2 regions of the Nonomuraea sp. NPDC050022 genome follow, and region 1 is predicted to be linked to the other one. Evidence: riboswitches for the same ligand, from Rfam matches in the RefSeq annotation. Region 1 holds a riboswitch; the other holds the start of a gene.

Region 1 (7,222 bases):
GGCGCCGACCTGCCCCCGGCCGCCCAGCGCAAGCTGGAGCGCGTCTTCTCCCGCCAGGAGTTCCGGCGCGCCTTCCCCGGCGAGATCGCCGAGCTGCGCTTTCCCGCCAGGGCGGTCGAGGACTACGCGTACGAACTGCTGCGCTGCGTAGACATGACCGGCATCAGGGACATGAAGGTCGTCGTCGACTGCGCCGGAGGGACCTCCGCGCTGGTCCTGCCCACGCTGCTGGGCCGCCTCGGCGTCGACGTGCTCACCGTGAACGCCCGCCTGGACGACATCTCGCCCACGGAGACGTTCGCCGAGCGCCGCAGGGACCTGCAGCGCCTGTCGGAGCTCGTGAGCTCCTCCAGGGCGGCCTTCGGGGTGCGGTTCGACCCCGTGGGGGAGCGCATCGCGCTGGTGGACGAGATGGGCCAGCTGATCGGCGAGGAGCGGGCCCTGCTCGTCGTGCTCGACCTGATCGCCGCCGAGCGCAGGACCGGCCGCGTGGCGCTGCCCGTCACCACCACCAGGGTCGCCGAGCAGGTCTGCCGCTTCCACGGCGTGCAGGTGCGCTGGACCTCCACGGCGGTCGACGCCCTCACCTCGGCCGCGGTGGACGAAGACATGATCTTCGCGGGCGACGGCAGGGGCGGCTTCGTGGTGCCCGAGTTCGGTCCGGCGATCGACGGGGTGGCGGCGTTCATGCGGCTGCTCGGCCTGGTCGCCCGCACCCGGCTCTCGCTCAGCCAGATCGACGCGCGCATCCCCGAGGCCAAGCTGCTCAAGCGTACGGTGCCGACCCCGTGGGCGGCCAAGGGCGCCGTCATGCGCTCGGTCATCGAGGCCGCCGAGGCCGAGCCGGACGGCTGCCGCGTCGACACCACCGACGGGGTGCGGGTGGCCGCCGAGGACGGGAGCTGGGTGCTGATCCTGCCCGCCGCCACCGAACCGGTCACCGATCTGTGGGCCGAGGCCGCCGACGTGGACACCGCGCAGTCGCTCCTGGAGCACTGGGCCCGCGTGGTCGAGGAGGCGGCCTCCTGAGCCTCGGAGCCGAAATCGATACGGCAATCCGCATGGAATCGTCACGCAGAGTGACACTGGCGGATCGGTGGCGGCGGAACGTACAAGATCGTAATGTTAGAACGCGCGGCGGCATGGACCTTGGGGCTCGGGCGGCGGTAACTTTGTCACCGTCCGAACCCGTCGTCCAGCGCCCCGCCTTGACCTTTGCCGCTGATCAGCGTAAGTTGCGGCATTCGCAAACTTGAAGAGCGAAGCGAGGCGCGCCCAGATCCCCGTTGCCGCGTCTTCGCGGTAGGAGGCCGAGCCGATCGATGCCGAGCGTCTACTGCACGCAGTGCGGGCACGCCAACCCCGAGGATGCCCGTTTCTGTTCCCGTTGTGGGTCACCGCTGACCAGAACCGAGGTCGCCGGGGACACCACATCGACGATCTCTGTCGCGGGAATCGAGGCGTACGAGGCTGAGACCGGTGACATGCTCCTCGCCGAGCGCGCGCTGGTGGAGCAACTGCCGCCTGGCACGGCGTTGCTCACGGTGACCAGGGGGCCCAACGCCGGGAGCCGTTTCCGCCTCGACAAGGACCTCACCACCACGGGGCGCCATCCCGAGAGTGACATCTTCCTGGACGACATCACGGTCTCCCGGCGGCATGTGGAGTTCTATCGCCTTCGCGGCGGCCAGTTCTCCGTGCGCGACGTGGGCAGCCTCAACGGCACCTACGTCAACCGGGAGCGCATCGAGGAGGTGCCGCTGCACTCCGGTGACGAGGTGCAGATCGGCAAGTTCCGCCTCGTCTTCCTGATGCGGACCGCCGCCGGCGCATGAGCGAGCCCAGCGAGCGACCGATAGTCACAGCGTTCATGCGGCTCACGGAGGAAGCCGCATGAGCGCGCAGGCGGCACGCTCGCACATGAGCATCGGGGAGGTGCTCGCCATGCTCCAGGGCGAGTTCCCCGATGTGTCGATCTCCAAGATCCGCTTCTTGGAGGGCGAGGGGCTCATCGAGCCGGAGCGCAGCCCGTCGGGCTACCGCAAGTTCACCCACCTGCACGTCGAGCAGCTCCGCTACATCCTCACCGAGCAGCGCGACCACTACCTGCCGCTGCGGGTGATCAAGGACAAGATGGCCGAGCACTTCGGCCGCCCGCGTGCCGTGAGCGAGCGGCCGGAGACGCGGGAGGTGCGGCTGAGCCGCGCCGAGCTGCTGGAGGCGGCCGGGCTCGACGAGGACACCCTGGCCGAGCTCGAGGACTACGGGCTGCTCTCGGCGACGGCCAGGCGCTACGACGAGGAGGCGCTCAACGTGGCGCGCAGCGTCGGCGCCCTGGCCCGGTTCGGCCTGCACGCCCGGCATCTGCGCGCGGTCAAGGCCGCGGCCGAGCGCGAGTGCGGTCTGGTGGAGCAGACGGTCGCGCCCATACTCAAACGCCGGGCCCCAGGGGCCATCGGAGAGGCCGACGAGGCCGCGAGGGAGCTGTCGGCGCTGCTGCTCGACCTGCACGCCGCTCTGGTGCGTACAGGCGTGCGAACCGTTCTAGGCCGATGACCGGACCAGCGGGACATACAAGGCCCCTCGGGTGTTACGTTGAAATGCAGAAGCGGACCGGCTCAATAGCTGTGCCGGGGTCGCCGACCAGTCGAATATGGAGCAGCCCGTGTTGCAGATGGAGGTCGTGGGCGTCCGCGTAGAGATGCCTACAAATCAGCCGATCGTCTTGCTCAAGGAGGCACACGGGGAGAGGTTCCTGCCGATTTGGATTGGGATGACCGAAGCCACGGCCATCGCTCTGGCCCAAGCGGAGGAGCCTCCAGCCCGGCCACTGACGCACGACCTGTTCAGGGACGTGCTGAGCGCTCTTGGCGTGGGCCTGCGCGCGGTCAACATCGTCGCCCTGCGTGACGGTATCTTCTTCGCCGACCTGGTGTTCTCCAACGGCGTCGAGGTGAGCGCGCGGCCCTCCGACTCGATCGCGCTCGCCTTGCGCACCGGAGCACGAATCTTCGCCAGTGAGGAGGTCGTCCAGGAAGCCGGGGTGATCATCCCCGACGACCAAGAGGACGAGGTGGAGAAGTTCAGGGAGTTCCTTGACACGATCACCCCCGAGGACTTTGGCCGGGCGGGGTAGGTATTTCAGTGCATTTACGCTTCACGACGCGCCGAGCGGGATCGTTGACTGCGCATGGTCACGGTCCTACGGTGCAAGTGAAACCCATGGCCGCGCTTTTACGAACCCCCAGATCAGGCCATGGGATGAGAGAAAGCCGGAGGTCCGCGTGGCGGTCAGCAGCGGCGAGGGAAAGACGGCCGGCCAGGAAGATCCGGTGCGGCGTGAGAGTGCGCGGCAGCGTGCCGGAGAGCAGGGCCTGCTCTTCGACGAGCAGCCCACGACACTGCCGAGTGACATCGGATACCGCGGCCCGACGGCGTGCGCGGCGGCCGGCATCACCTACCGGCAGCTCGACTACTGGGCGCGCACGGAGCTGGTCCAGCCGACGATAAGAGCCGCGCACGGCTCGGGCTCCCAACGGCTCTACAGCTTCCGCGACATCCTGGTGCTCAAGGTCGTCAAGCGGCTCCTCGACACCGGAGTCTCCCTCCAGCAGATCCGTACGGCCGTACAACACCTGCGTGACCGCGGGGTCGGCGACCTCGCGCAGATCACGCTCATGAGCGACGGCGTCAGCGTCTACGAGTGCACCTCGGCCGACGAGGTGATCGATCTGCTCCAGGGCGGTCAGGGCGTGTTCGGCATCGCGCTCGGCCGGGTCTGGCGCGAGGTCGAGGGCTCCCTCGCGGAGCTGCCGGGGGAAAGGGCGGCGGTCGAGGACAGCGTCCCGGCCGACCACCCCGCTGACGAGCTGGCCCAGCGGCGACGGTCGCGCCGCATAGGGTAGCAATCCGGTAGTAACCTTAGAGCGCAAGGCTGACGACCCCCTGCGGGAGAGTCCCGGGCTGGTCTCGGGGCGCCGAAGGAGCAACCCTCCCCGGAATCTCTCAGGCACCCGTACCGCTCGGGGTAGGCAACTCTGGAAAGCAGGCACGCCCGCCAGGCGCGCCTCACCGACGGTGCAAGCCCTCATGGGGGTGAAGCTCTCAGGTCGCCATGACAGAGGGGGAGATCCGGCACTCGCCCGCGCCCAGGCGCCGGTCTCCATAGCCCTCGGGAGGCACCTTCCATGACCGATCTGTCAGCTCCGCCGTTCTCGACCCGGCACATCGGCCCGTCCGAATCCGAGCAGCAGCGCATGCTCGAGGCCGTGGGTTTCGAGTCCGTGGCCGACCTGGTGGCGGTGGCCGTCCCCGAGTCCATCAGGATCAAGGACCGCCTCGCGCTGCCCGCCGCGGCCAGTGAGACCGAGGTCATCGCCGAACTGCGGGCCATCGCGGACCGCAACCGGGTGCTCACCTCGATGATCGGCCTGGGCTACCACGACACGATCACCCCGGCGGTGATCCGCCGCAACCTGCTGGAGAACCCGGGCTGGTACACCGCCTACACCCCCTACCAGCCGGAGATCTCGCAGGGCCGCCTGGAGGCGCTGCTCAACTTCCAGACCGTCGTCTCCGACCTGACCGGGCTCGACGTCGCCGGCGCCTCCCTGCTCGACGAGAGCACGGCCGCCGCCGAGGCGATGACACTGGCCAGGCGCGCGGGCAAGTCCAAGAGCGACGTGTTCGTCGTCGACGCCGACGCGTTGCCCCAGACCAAGGCGGTGCTGGCCACCCGCGCCGAGCCGCTGGGCATCACGCTGGTCGAGGACACGCTCGACGGCGAGCTGCCCGAGTGCTTCGGCGTACTCGTCCAATACCCGGGCGCCTCCGGCCGGCTGCGCGACTTCCGCGCCGTGGCCGAGCGGGCGCACGCCGCGGGCGCGCTGGTCGTCGCCGCCGCAGACCTGCTCGCGCTGACCCTGGTCACCGCGCCGGGCGAGCTCGGCGCCGACATCGCGATCGGCTCCTCGCAGCGCTTCGGCGTGCCGTTCGGCTTCGGCGGGCCGCACGCCGCCTACATGTCCGTACGCGAAGGACTGCAGCGGCAGATGCCCGGCCGCCTCGTGGGCGTCTCCGTCGACGCCGACGGCGCGCCCGCCTACCGGCTGGCCCTGCAGACCCGTGAGCAGCACATCAGGCGGGAGAAGGCCACCAGCAACATCTGCACCGCGCAGGTCCTGCTGGCCGTCATCGCCGGCATGTACGCCGTCTACCACGGACCCGAGGGGCTGCGCCGCATCGCCGGCCGCGTGCACCGGCACGCCGCCGCGCTGGCCGAGTGCCTGCGCCGCGGCGGCGTCGAGGTCGTACACCGGGAGTTCTTCGACACCGTGCTGGCCAGGGTGCCCGGCCGGGCCGCCGAGGTCGTCCGGCAGGCCGCCGAGCGCGGCGTCAACGTGTGGCAGGCCGACGCCGACCACGTCTCCGTCGCCTGCGACGAGAAGACCACCGCGGCCGACCTCGAGCAGGTCGCCGCCGCCTTCGGCGTCAGCGGGCCGGTGGCCGGCCTCCTCGCCGACGATGGGCTGGACACGCTGCCCGCCGCGCTGACGCGGGAGTCCGGCTACCTCACCCACCCCGTCTTCCACAGTCACCACTCCGAGACCGCGATGCTGCGCTACCTGCGCAGGCTCCAGGACAAGGACATCGCCCTCGACCGGTCCATGATCCCGCTCGGCTCCTGCACGATGAAGCTCAACGCCACCACCGAGATGGAGCCCATCACCTGGCCGGAGTTCGCCGGGATCCACCCCTTCGCGCCAGTCGGGCAGGCCGCGGGCTACCGCCACCTCATCGAGACCCTGGAGGAGTGGCTGGCCGAGGTGACCGGCTACGACGCGGTCTCCATCCAGCCGAACGCCGGGTCCCAGGGGGAGTTCGCCGGGCTGCTCGCGATCCGGGCCTACCACCACGACCACGGCGACGAGCACCGCGACATCTGCCTCATCCCCTCCTCCGCGCACGGCACGAACGCGGCCAGCGCCGTCATGGCCGGTATGCGCGTCGTGGTCGTGGCCTGCGACACCGAGGGCAACGTGGACCTGGCCGACCTCGACGCCAAGATCGACAAGCACCGCGACGCGCTGGCCGCGATCATGCTCACCTACCCCTCGACGCACGGTGTCTTCGAGGAGACGATCACCGAGGTCTGCGCCAAGGTGCACGACGCGGGCGGCCAGGTCTACGTCGACGGGGCCAACCTCAACGCCCTGGTCGGGCTGGCCAAGCCGGGTGAGTTCGGCGCCGACGTCTCCCACCTCAACCTGCACAAGACCTTCTGCATCCCGCACGGCGGCGGCGGCCCCGGCGTCGGCCCGGTCGCGGTCCGCGGCCACCTGGCCGCCTACCTGCCGGGCCACCCGCTGCGCCCCGGCTCACCGGTCGGCGCGGTCTCGGCGGCCCCGTACGGCTCGGCGGGCATCCTGCCGATCTCCTGGGCGTACGTCAGGATGATGGGCGGCGACGGCCTGGCCGCGGCCACCGAGCAGGCGATCCTGTCGGCCAACTACCTCGCCCGGCGGCTGGCCCCGCACTACCCGGTGCTCTACACCGGGCGCGGCGGCCTGGTGGCCCACGAGTGCATCGTCGACCTGCGGCAGATCACCAAGGAGACCGGCGTCACGGTCGACGACGTGGCCAAGCGGCTCATCGACTACGGCTTCCACGCCCCGACCATGTCCTTCCCGGTCGCCGGCACGCTGATGATCGAGCCGACCGAGAGCGAGGACCTGGCCGAACTCGACCGGTTCGTGGACGCGATGGTGGCCATCAGGGGCGAGATCGCGCGGGTCGCCTCGGGCGCCTACGACCGGGCCGACAACCCGCTGCGCAACGCCCCGCACACCGCCGAGGCCGTCGCGGCCGACGAGTGGGCCCATCCCTACAGCCGTACCGAGGCGGTCTACCCGCTGCCGTCGCTGCGGGAGGGCAAGTACTGGGTGCCGGTGCGGCGCATCGACCAGGCTTACGGCGACCGCAACCTGGTCTGCTCGTGCCCGCCGCTGGAGGCCTACGAGGACTGACCTGGCTTGTCGCGTCCGCGATAGCTCCGGGCGCTACGTCCGTAACTGAGCTGGCTGTCGCATTCGCGACTGATCCGGCTGTTGTGTCCGGGACTGACCCGCACGTCGCGTTCGCGGGACCGTGGCCCTCTCCACCGCGTAACCGTGGCCCTCTCCGTCCGCTGTGCTCGGACGGGGAGGGCTACGTCCGTTTTCCG
Region 2 (7,222 bases), on a different contig from region 1:
TCGGTGAGGCGGTGGATCGCCTCGACCGACAGCGGGCCGTCGTCCCCGAGCGTGTCGAGCGCCCTGGTCATCAGTTCGTCGGTGGCCATGACAACCAGCTTAAATCGGGCGTACCGCGACTGGGACACCCTCGAAGTCGGCGCTGCGCGAGGTCTCGGCCCACCGCTCGACCTCGTCCAGGCCGCGCCGGTACGCGCCCGAGATGCGCTCGACCGCCTCGCGCCCGAGCGGCAGCCGCAGCGGCACCTCGTCACTGTGCGCGAGGGACACGATGATCTCGGCCGCCCGCGCCGGGTCGCCCTCCTGGAGGCCGTCGGCCCCGGCCATGTCCGCCCGGACGTTGGCGAGCAGCTCACGGTAGGTCTCGGACTCCTCGACGAACTCCAGCACGTCGTTGGCGTGGAAGTCGGTCCTGAACCGGCTGGGCTCGACGATCATCACGCGGATCCCGAGCGGCGCGACCTCCCCGGCCAGGGCCTCGGACCAGCCTTCGAGGGCGAACTTCGACGCGGAGTACGCCGACACGCCGGGGAAGGACATCCGCCCACCCTGGCTGCTCATCTGCACGATCGTGCCGGTGCCCCGCGCGTGCATCGCGGGCAGCGCCGCGCGGACGAGCGCGGCCGGGCCGAACAAGTGCAGGTCCATCAGCTCACGCAACTGCGCGTCGCCGATCTCCTCGACCGCGCCGACCATGCCCCGGCCCGCGTTGTTGACGAGCACGTCGAGCTGCCCGAAGTGGTCGAGGGTCTTCTGTACGAGGTCCGCGGCGGCGGTGGTGTCCCGGACGTCGAACGTGGCGATCAGGCAGGCGTCCGGGTACGCGGCCTTCAGGTCGGCCACGCTCTCGGGCCGGCGTACCGCCGCCACCACGTGGTCGCCCGCCGCGAGCGCCGCCTCCGCGAGTGCGCGCCCGAGTCCGCGGGACGCGCCGGTGATGATCCAGGTCTGTGTCTGTGTCTGTGTCGTCATGTCGGCGACGCTATGGCTTTGAGCGCACTCGAACGCAAACCCGCTTTTAACGCGAGCACACGAACGCGAGCGCGCTCGAACCAGAGCGCGCCCGGGTCAGCACTCGATGACGTTGACCGCGAGGCCGCCGCGCGAGGTCTCCTTGTACTTGTCCAGCATGTCCCGTCCCGTGTCACGCATCGTCTTGATGGCCCGGTCCAGGGCGACGAAGTGCTGGCCGTCGCCGCGCAGGGCGATGCGGGCCGCGGCGATGGCCTTGATGGAGGCCACCGCGTTGCGCTCGATGCACGGGATCTGGACCAGGCCGCCGACCGGGTCGCAGGTCAGGCCCAGGTTGTGTTCGATGCCGATCTCCGCCGCGTTCTCCACCTGCTCGGGCGTGCCGCCCAGGACCTCCGTGAGGCCCGCGGCGGCCATGGAGCAGGCCGAGCCGACCTCGCCCTGGCAGCCGACCTCGGCGCCCGAGATCGAGGCGTTCTCCTTGAACAGGACGCCGATGGCCGCCGCGGTGAGGAAGAAGCGGACGATGCCGTCGTCGTCGGCGTGCGGGATGAAGCGGGAGTAATAGGTCAGGACGGCGGGGATGATGCCCGCGGCGCCGTTCGTGGGGGCGGTGACGATGCGGCCGCCCGCGGCGTTCTCCTCGTTGACCGCCAGCGCGAACAGCGACACCCAGTCCATGGCGTGCAGCGGGTCGGTCTTCGGCGACTCGGTCTGCAGGCGGCGGTGCAGGCGGTTCGCGCGGCGCTTGACCTTGAGGCCGCCCGGCAGCACGCCCTCCTTGGCGATGCCGCGTTCGACGCACTCGCACATGACCCGCCACAGGTGCAGGATCTGCGCGCGGATCTCGGCGGCGGAGCGGCCGAACGCCTGCTCGTTCTCCAGCATCAGCGCGGAGATGGACAGGCCCGTGTTGGAGCAGTGCTTGAGCAGCTCATCCCCGGTCGTGAAGGGGTAGGGCAGAACGGTGTCGTCGGGCTTGATGCGATCGGCGCCGGTGGCCTGCTCGTCCACCACGAAGCCGCCGCCGACCGAGAAGTAGACCTTCTCCCGCAGCTTCTCGCCCGATTCGGAGAAGGCGGTGAAGCGCATGCCGTTCGGGTGCTCGGGCAGGGAGATCTTGCGCTCGAAGACGAGGTCCTCGCCCACGACGAAGGGGATCTCGCGCGTGCCGTAGAGCCGGACCGTGCCGGACTCGCGCATCGCGGCCAGGCGCGCGTCGATGGAGTCCACGTCGACCAGCTCGGGCTTCTCGCCCGACAGCCCCAGCAGGACGGCCTTGTCACTGCCGTGGCCCTTGCCGGTCAGGCCGAGCGAGCCGTACAGGATCGCCTCGACGCGGGCCGTACGCGCGAGCAGGTCGTCGTCGTGCAGACCGCGGGCGAACCGGTGCGCGGCGGCCATGGGACCGCCGGTGTGCGAGCTCGACGGGCCGATGCCGATCTTGAACAGGTCGAAGACGCTGATCGCCATTGATGGGCGCCCTTCAGAAGGGCCGGGGCCCGTCAGGACCCCGGCGGGTGGGTCAGGACTCGCCTGAGGTGAGCGCCGAATACTCCTCGGCGGTGAGCAGGTCCTCGGGGTCGCCTTCCACGCGCACGCGGAACATCCAGCCATCGCCGTAGGAGTCGCTGTTGGCCAGCGACGGATCGTCCACGACGGCCTGGTTGACCTCGACGATCTCGCCGCCGACGGGGGTGTAGATCTCGCTCACCGACTTGGTCGACTCGACCTCACCGATGGAGTCGCCCGCCTCGACGGTCGAGCCGACCTCAGGAAGCTGCACGAAGACGACATCACCCAGCGCCTCGGCCGCGTAGGCCGTGATGCCGATGGTCACGGTGATGCCGTCGTCGAGCCCGGCCACCCACTCGTGCTCCTTGGTGTAGCTCAGCTCGTCTGGGATGTTGCTCACTTGTTCCTCCTGTAAAAGGGCAGCTCAATGAGGTCCATAGGTTCATGGCTGCCCCGGATGTCCACGGCCAGACCTGCGTCGGCCCCATTGTCGACGTAGGCCATGGCGATGGGCTTACCCAGGGTCTGGGAGGGTGCCCCGCTGGTGACCTCGCCGACGACGGCGCCGTCCTTGGTCACCGGGTATCCGTGGCGCGGCACCCGGCGACCCCGCGCGACCAGTCCGACGAGCCGGCGCCGCGGCGGCGTGTCCTTGACCGCCTCCAGCGCCGACCTGCCGACGAAGTCGCCCGGCTTGTCGAATTTCACCACTCTGCCCAGCCCCGCGTCGAACGGGGTCAGCTCGACGCCGAGCTCGTTGCCGTACAGCGGCATGCCCGCTTCGAGCCTGAGCGTGTCACGGCTGGACAGACCCGCCGCTCGCAGCCCGTACGGCCGGCCGGCCTCGGTCAGCGCGTGCCAGAGCGGCACGGCGTCCTGGTTGGCCACGAACAGCTCGAACCCGTCCTCACCCGTGTAGCCGGTACGCGCGATGAGCGCCTGCCGCCCGTCGACCAGACCGGGCAGGCCCGCGTAGTACTTCAGCCCGGCGAGGTCGGCGTCGGTGAGCGTGGCGAGGATCTCCTGCGCGCGCGGCCCCTGCACGGCGATCAGCGCGTACTGCTCCGAGCGATCCTCGACCACCGCGTTGTACGACTTGGCGCGATTTTTCAGCTCTTCCCCGACTTTTTCATAGTTGGAGGCGTTAGCCACCACCATGAACTCTTCATCGCCGAACTCCTCGTCCCCGAGCCGGTAGACGATCAGGTCGTCCAGCACCCCGCCATGCTCGTTCACGATCATGGTGTAGCGGGCCCGGCCGGGCGCGAGCGCCGACAGGTGTCCCACCAGCGCGTAGTCGAGCGCCTGGCCCGCCTGAGGCCCGGTCACGAAGATCTCGCCCATGTGGGAGAGATCGAACAGCCCGGCCGCCTGGCGCACCGCGTTGTGCTCGGCGGACTCGCTGCCGTAGCGGAGCGGCATCAGCCACCCGGCGAAATCGGTCAATGTCGCGCCGAGGCTCTCGTGGACGTCTCGGAGCGGTGTAGGACGTGACATATGCGCACCTCAGGGCAGGATCGGATGCCAGACATCCTCCCCCTCTGTCATGGGTGCCTGAGAGCTTCGCCCGTAATTTGCCGGACTTTCACCTTCGGCGAGGCCGCCAGGCCTGCTTTCCAGAGGACACCTCGTCCGTGCGGTCCTTTGCCTTGAGAGGTTCGCGGGGAGGGCTTGCTCCTTCAGGGGACCTGGCCGGATGCCAGGACGCTCTCCCGCACGGTTTCGACGGTGATGTCCGCAAGCCTAGTGCTGTTATGGGGGAGTTGTCGCGTGCGGATCCGGCCGCTTGGGGCCAAAAGGGCTGTACCGGGGGCGGTTCAGCAGGCGGCGACGAGCGCCTCGAACAGCGCGCAGTCCTTCGCCGCCTCCGGATGCCACTGCACGGCCATGGCGAACGTCCTGTAGTCCAGCTCCACCGCCTCGATCGTGCCGTCGTCCGCCACGGCGGACACGGTCAGGCTGGGGGCGAGCCGGTCGATGGCCTGGTGGTGGTAGTGCGGCACGGTCGCCGGCTCGGCGCCGAGCGCCTTGCCGACGAGAGTCCCCGCCACGGGCCGGACGGGCAGGTGGCCGAACTCGCCGGGTGCGGGGGAGTGCCCGGTGTGTCCCACCACATCGGGCAGATGCTGGTGCAGGGTCCCGCCGAGCACGACGTTGAGCACCTGCATACCCCGGCAGATCCCGAGATAGGGCAGGTCGGCCTCAAGAGCCGCCTCGATCACCGCGAACTCCGCCGTGTCCCGAAATTTCCGGATGTAGCCGGTCTGGTCGTGCGGCTCCTGGCCGTACCGCTCGGGCGAGACGTCACCACCACCGGCCAGGATCAACCCGTCCAACCGCGCCACCAGTCGGGCGGGCGACCCGGCGGGCGGCAGGATCACCGGCTGTCCGCCGGCCCGGACCACCTGCTCCACGTACATGTACGGCAGCAGGGCGACGGGCAGCTCCCACACGGTGTAGCGGGCAGGCTCGACATAGGACGTGATCCCGATGACGGGTCGTTCCACAACTTCCCTTCCTTAAGGTCCCTTCCTAAAGGTCCCTTCCTAAAGAGGCGTGACGTGCTCCTAAAGAGGCGTGACGTAGGCGCCCGAGATGCCGCCGTCGACGAGGAACTCCGAGCCCGTGATGAAAGAGGCGTCGTCGCTGGCCAGGAACGCCACCGCCGCCGCGATCTCCGACGCCTCGGCGAAGCGCCCCACCGGCACGTGCACCAGGCGCCGAGCGGCCCGCTCGGGGTCCTTCGCGAACAGCTCCTTCAGCAGCGGCGTGTTGACCGGCCCCGGGCACAGCGCGTTCACCCGGATCCCCTCACGCGCGAACTGGACGCCGAGCTCGCGCGACATCGCGAGCACCCCGCCCTTCGAGGCCGTGTAGGAGATCTGCGACGTCGCCGACCCCATCACCGCCACGAACGACGCGGTGTTGATGATCGAGCCCTTGCCCTGCCGTCGCATATACGGGATCGCGTGCTTGCAGCACAGGTAGACGCTCGTCAGGTTCACCTCCTGCACCCGCCGCCACGCCTCGATGCCGGTCTCCAGGATCGAGTCGTCCTCGGGCGGCGAGATGCCCGCGTTGTTGAAGGCGATGTCGACGGAGCCATAGGTGTCGAACGCCGTCCGGAACATCCGGACGACGTCGTCCTCGCTGGTCACATCGACCTTGACGAAGAGCCCGCCCACCTCGGCGGCGGCCTTGGTGCCCGCCTCCTCGTCGACGTCGGCGCAGACCACCTTGGCACCCTCTTCGGCGAACCGCCGCGCGGTGGCCAGGCCGATGCCGCCGCCCGCGCCGGTGATCACGGCGACGCGGTTGTGCAAACGCTGCATGTGTGTCACTCCGTTGAGATGAAGACGTTCTTGGTCTCGGTGAACGCCATGAGGGCGTCCGGGCCCAGCTCCCGGCCGAGGCCGGACTCCTTGAAGCCGCCGAACGGCGTCCAGTGGCGGACCGAGGAGTGCGAGTTCACCGACAGCGCACCCGCCTCCACGGCCCGCGCGACGCGCAGCGCCCGGCCGACGTCGCGGGTCCAGATGGAGCCGCTCAGGCCGTACGGCGTGTCGTTGGCGATCCGCACCGCCTCCGCCTCGTCCGCGAACGGCACCACCGACACCACGGGCCCGAAGATCTCCTCGGTGAACGCCCGATCGGTGAGCGCCGGCGTCAGGACCGTCGGCGGGAACCAGAACCCCTTGCCCTGCGGGCAGTCGCCCTGCAGGTACGGCGGGCCGTCGATGAAGCCGCGCACCCGCTCCAGATGTTCGGCGCTGATCAGCGGGCCCATCTCGGTGCTCTCGTCGAGCGGGTCGCCGACTCTGATGTTCTGTACGGCCGGCAGCAGCAGCTCCAGGAACGCGTCGTAGATCCCCGCCTGCACCAGGATCCTGGATCGGGCGCAGCAGTCCTGGCCGGAGTTATCGAAGACGGCATACGGCGCCGTTTTCGCCGCTTTTTCCAGATCAGAGTCCGCAAACACGATATTTGCGGATTTGCCGCCTAGTTCGAGGGTTATCCGCTTTACCTGGGTTGCCGCCTTGGCGGCGATCTCCTTGCCCACCTCGGTCGAGCCGGTGAACACGATCTTGGCCACCCGCGGATGCTCGACCAGGCGGGCCCCCGCGACCTCCCCTGCCCCAGGCAGCACCTGGAGCACCCCCTCGGGGAGGCCCGCGGCGAGGGCCAGCTCGGCCAGCCTCAGCGCGGTCAGTGGGGTCCATTCGGCGGGCTTGACGATCACCGTGTTGCCCGCGGCCAGGGCCGGGGCGACGCCCCAGCTCATGATGAGCATCGGGAAGTTCCAGGGCACGATCACGCCCACCACGCCCAGCGGCTCCTGGAAGGTGATGTCCACGCCGCCGGGCACCGGGATCTGCTTGCCGTGGTTGCGCTCGGGGGCGGCGGCGTAGAAGTGCAGCACGTCGCGTACCGCGCCCGCCTCCCAGCGGGCGTTGCCGATCGGGTGGCCGGAGTTCGTGAGCTCCAGCAGGGCCAGCTCGTCCCGGTGCTCGTCCACCAGGTCGGCGAAGCGGCGCAGCAGCCGCGCCCGGTCGCCGGGCGCCACGTCGCGCCAGCTCTGATAGGCCCGCCTGGCACGCTCCACGGCCCGGTCGACCTCGGCCGCGTCGGCCAGTTCCACGTCGGCGAGGATCTCCTCCGTCGCCGGATTGATGATCTGCATCGTGCTCACATCCGCTCGAAACCCCGGAACAGCTCCCAGTCCGTGACAGCCGCG

The links. Region 1 has a riboswitch for glycine ahead of gcvP (aminomethyl-transferring glycine dehydrogenase). Riboswitches for the same ligand answer to the same signal wherever they lie in the genome.
Region 2: linked by a shared signal. The riboswitch ahead of gcvT (glycine cleavage system aminomethyltransferase GcvT) and the one ahead of gcvP (aminomethyl-transferring glycine dehydrogenase) in region 1 are both predicted to bind glycine.

The regions. Positions count from the first base shown of each region.
Region 1 is NZ_JBITKE010000007.1:469,654-476,875, forward strand. Features, by position in the region: gene ACIBO2_RS31230 (mannose-1-phosphate guanyltransferase) at 1-1,029, shown strand, start outside; gene ACIBO2_RS31235 (FHA domain-containing protein) at 1,323-1,835, shown strand; gene ACIBO2_RS31240 (MerR family transcriptional regulator) at 1,894-2,556, shown strand; gene ACIBO2_RS31245 (bifunctional nuclease family protein) at 2,666-3,136, shown strand; gene ACIBO2_RS31250 (MerR family transcriptional regulator) at 3,285-3,905, shown strand; glycine riboswitch at 3,939-4,031, shown strand; gene gcvP (aminomethyl-transferring glycine dehydrogenase) at 4,188-7,025, shown strand.
Region 2 is NZ_JBITKE010000001.1:1,295,456-1,302,677, forward strand. Features, by position in the region: gene ACIBO2_RS05640 (MerR family transcriptional regulator) at 1-89, opposite strand, end outside; gene ACIBO2_RS05645 (SDR family NAD(P)-dependent oxidoreductase) at 100-972, opposite strand; gene ACIBO2_RS05650 (L-serine ammonia-lyase) at 1,069-2,445, opposite strand; gene gcvH (glycine cleavage system protein GcvH) at 2,498-2,887, opposite strand; gene gcvT (glycine cleavage system aminomethyltransferase GcvT) at 2,884-3,984, opposite strand; glycine riboswitch at 4,115-4,212, opposite strand; gene ACIBO2_RS05665 (gamma-glutamyl-gamma-aminobutyrate hydrolase family protein) at 4,305-4,994, opposite strand; gene ACIBO2_RS05670 (3-oxoacyl-ACP reductase) at 5,055-5,819, opposite strand; gene ACIBO2_RS05675 (aldehyde dehydrogenase family protein) at 5,825-7,168, opposite strand; gene ACIBO2_RS05680 (glutamine synthetase family protein) at 7,174-7,222, opposite strand, start outside.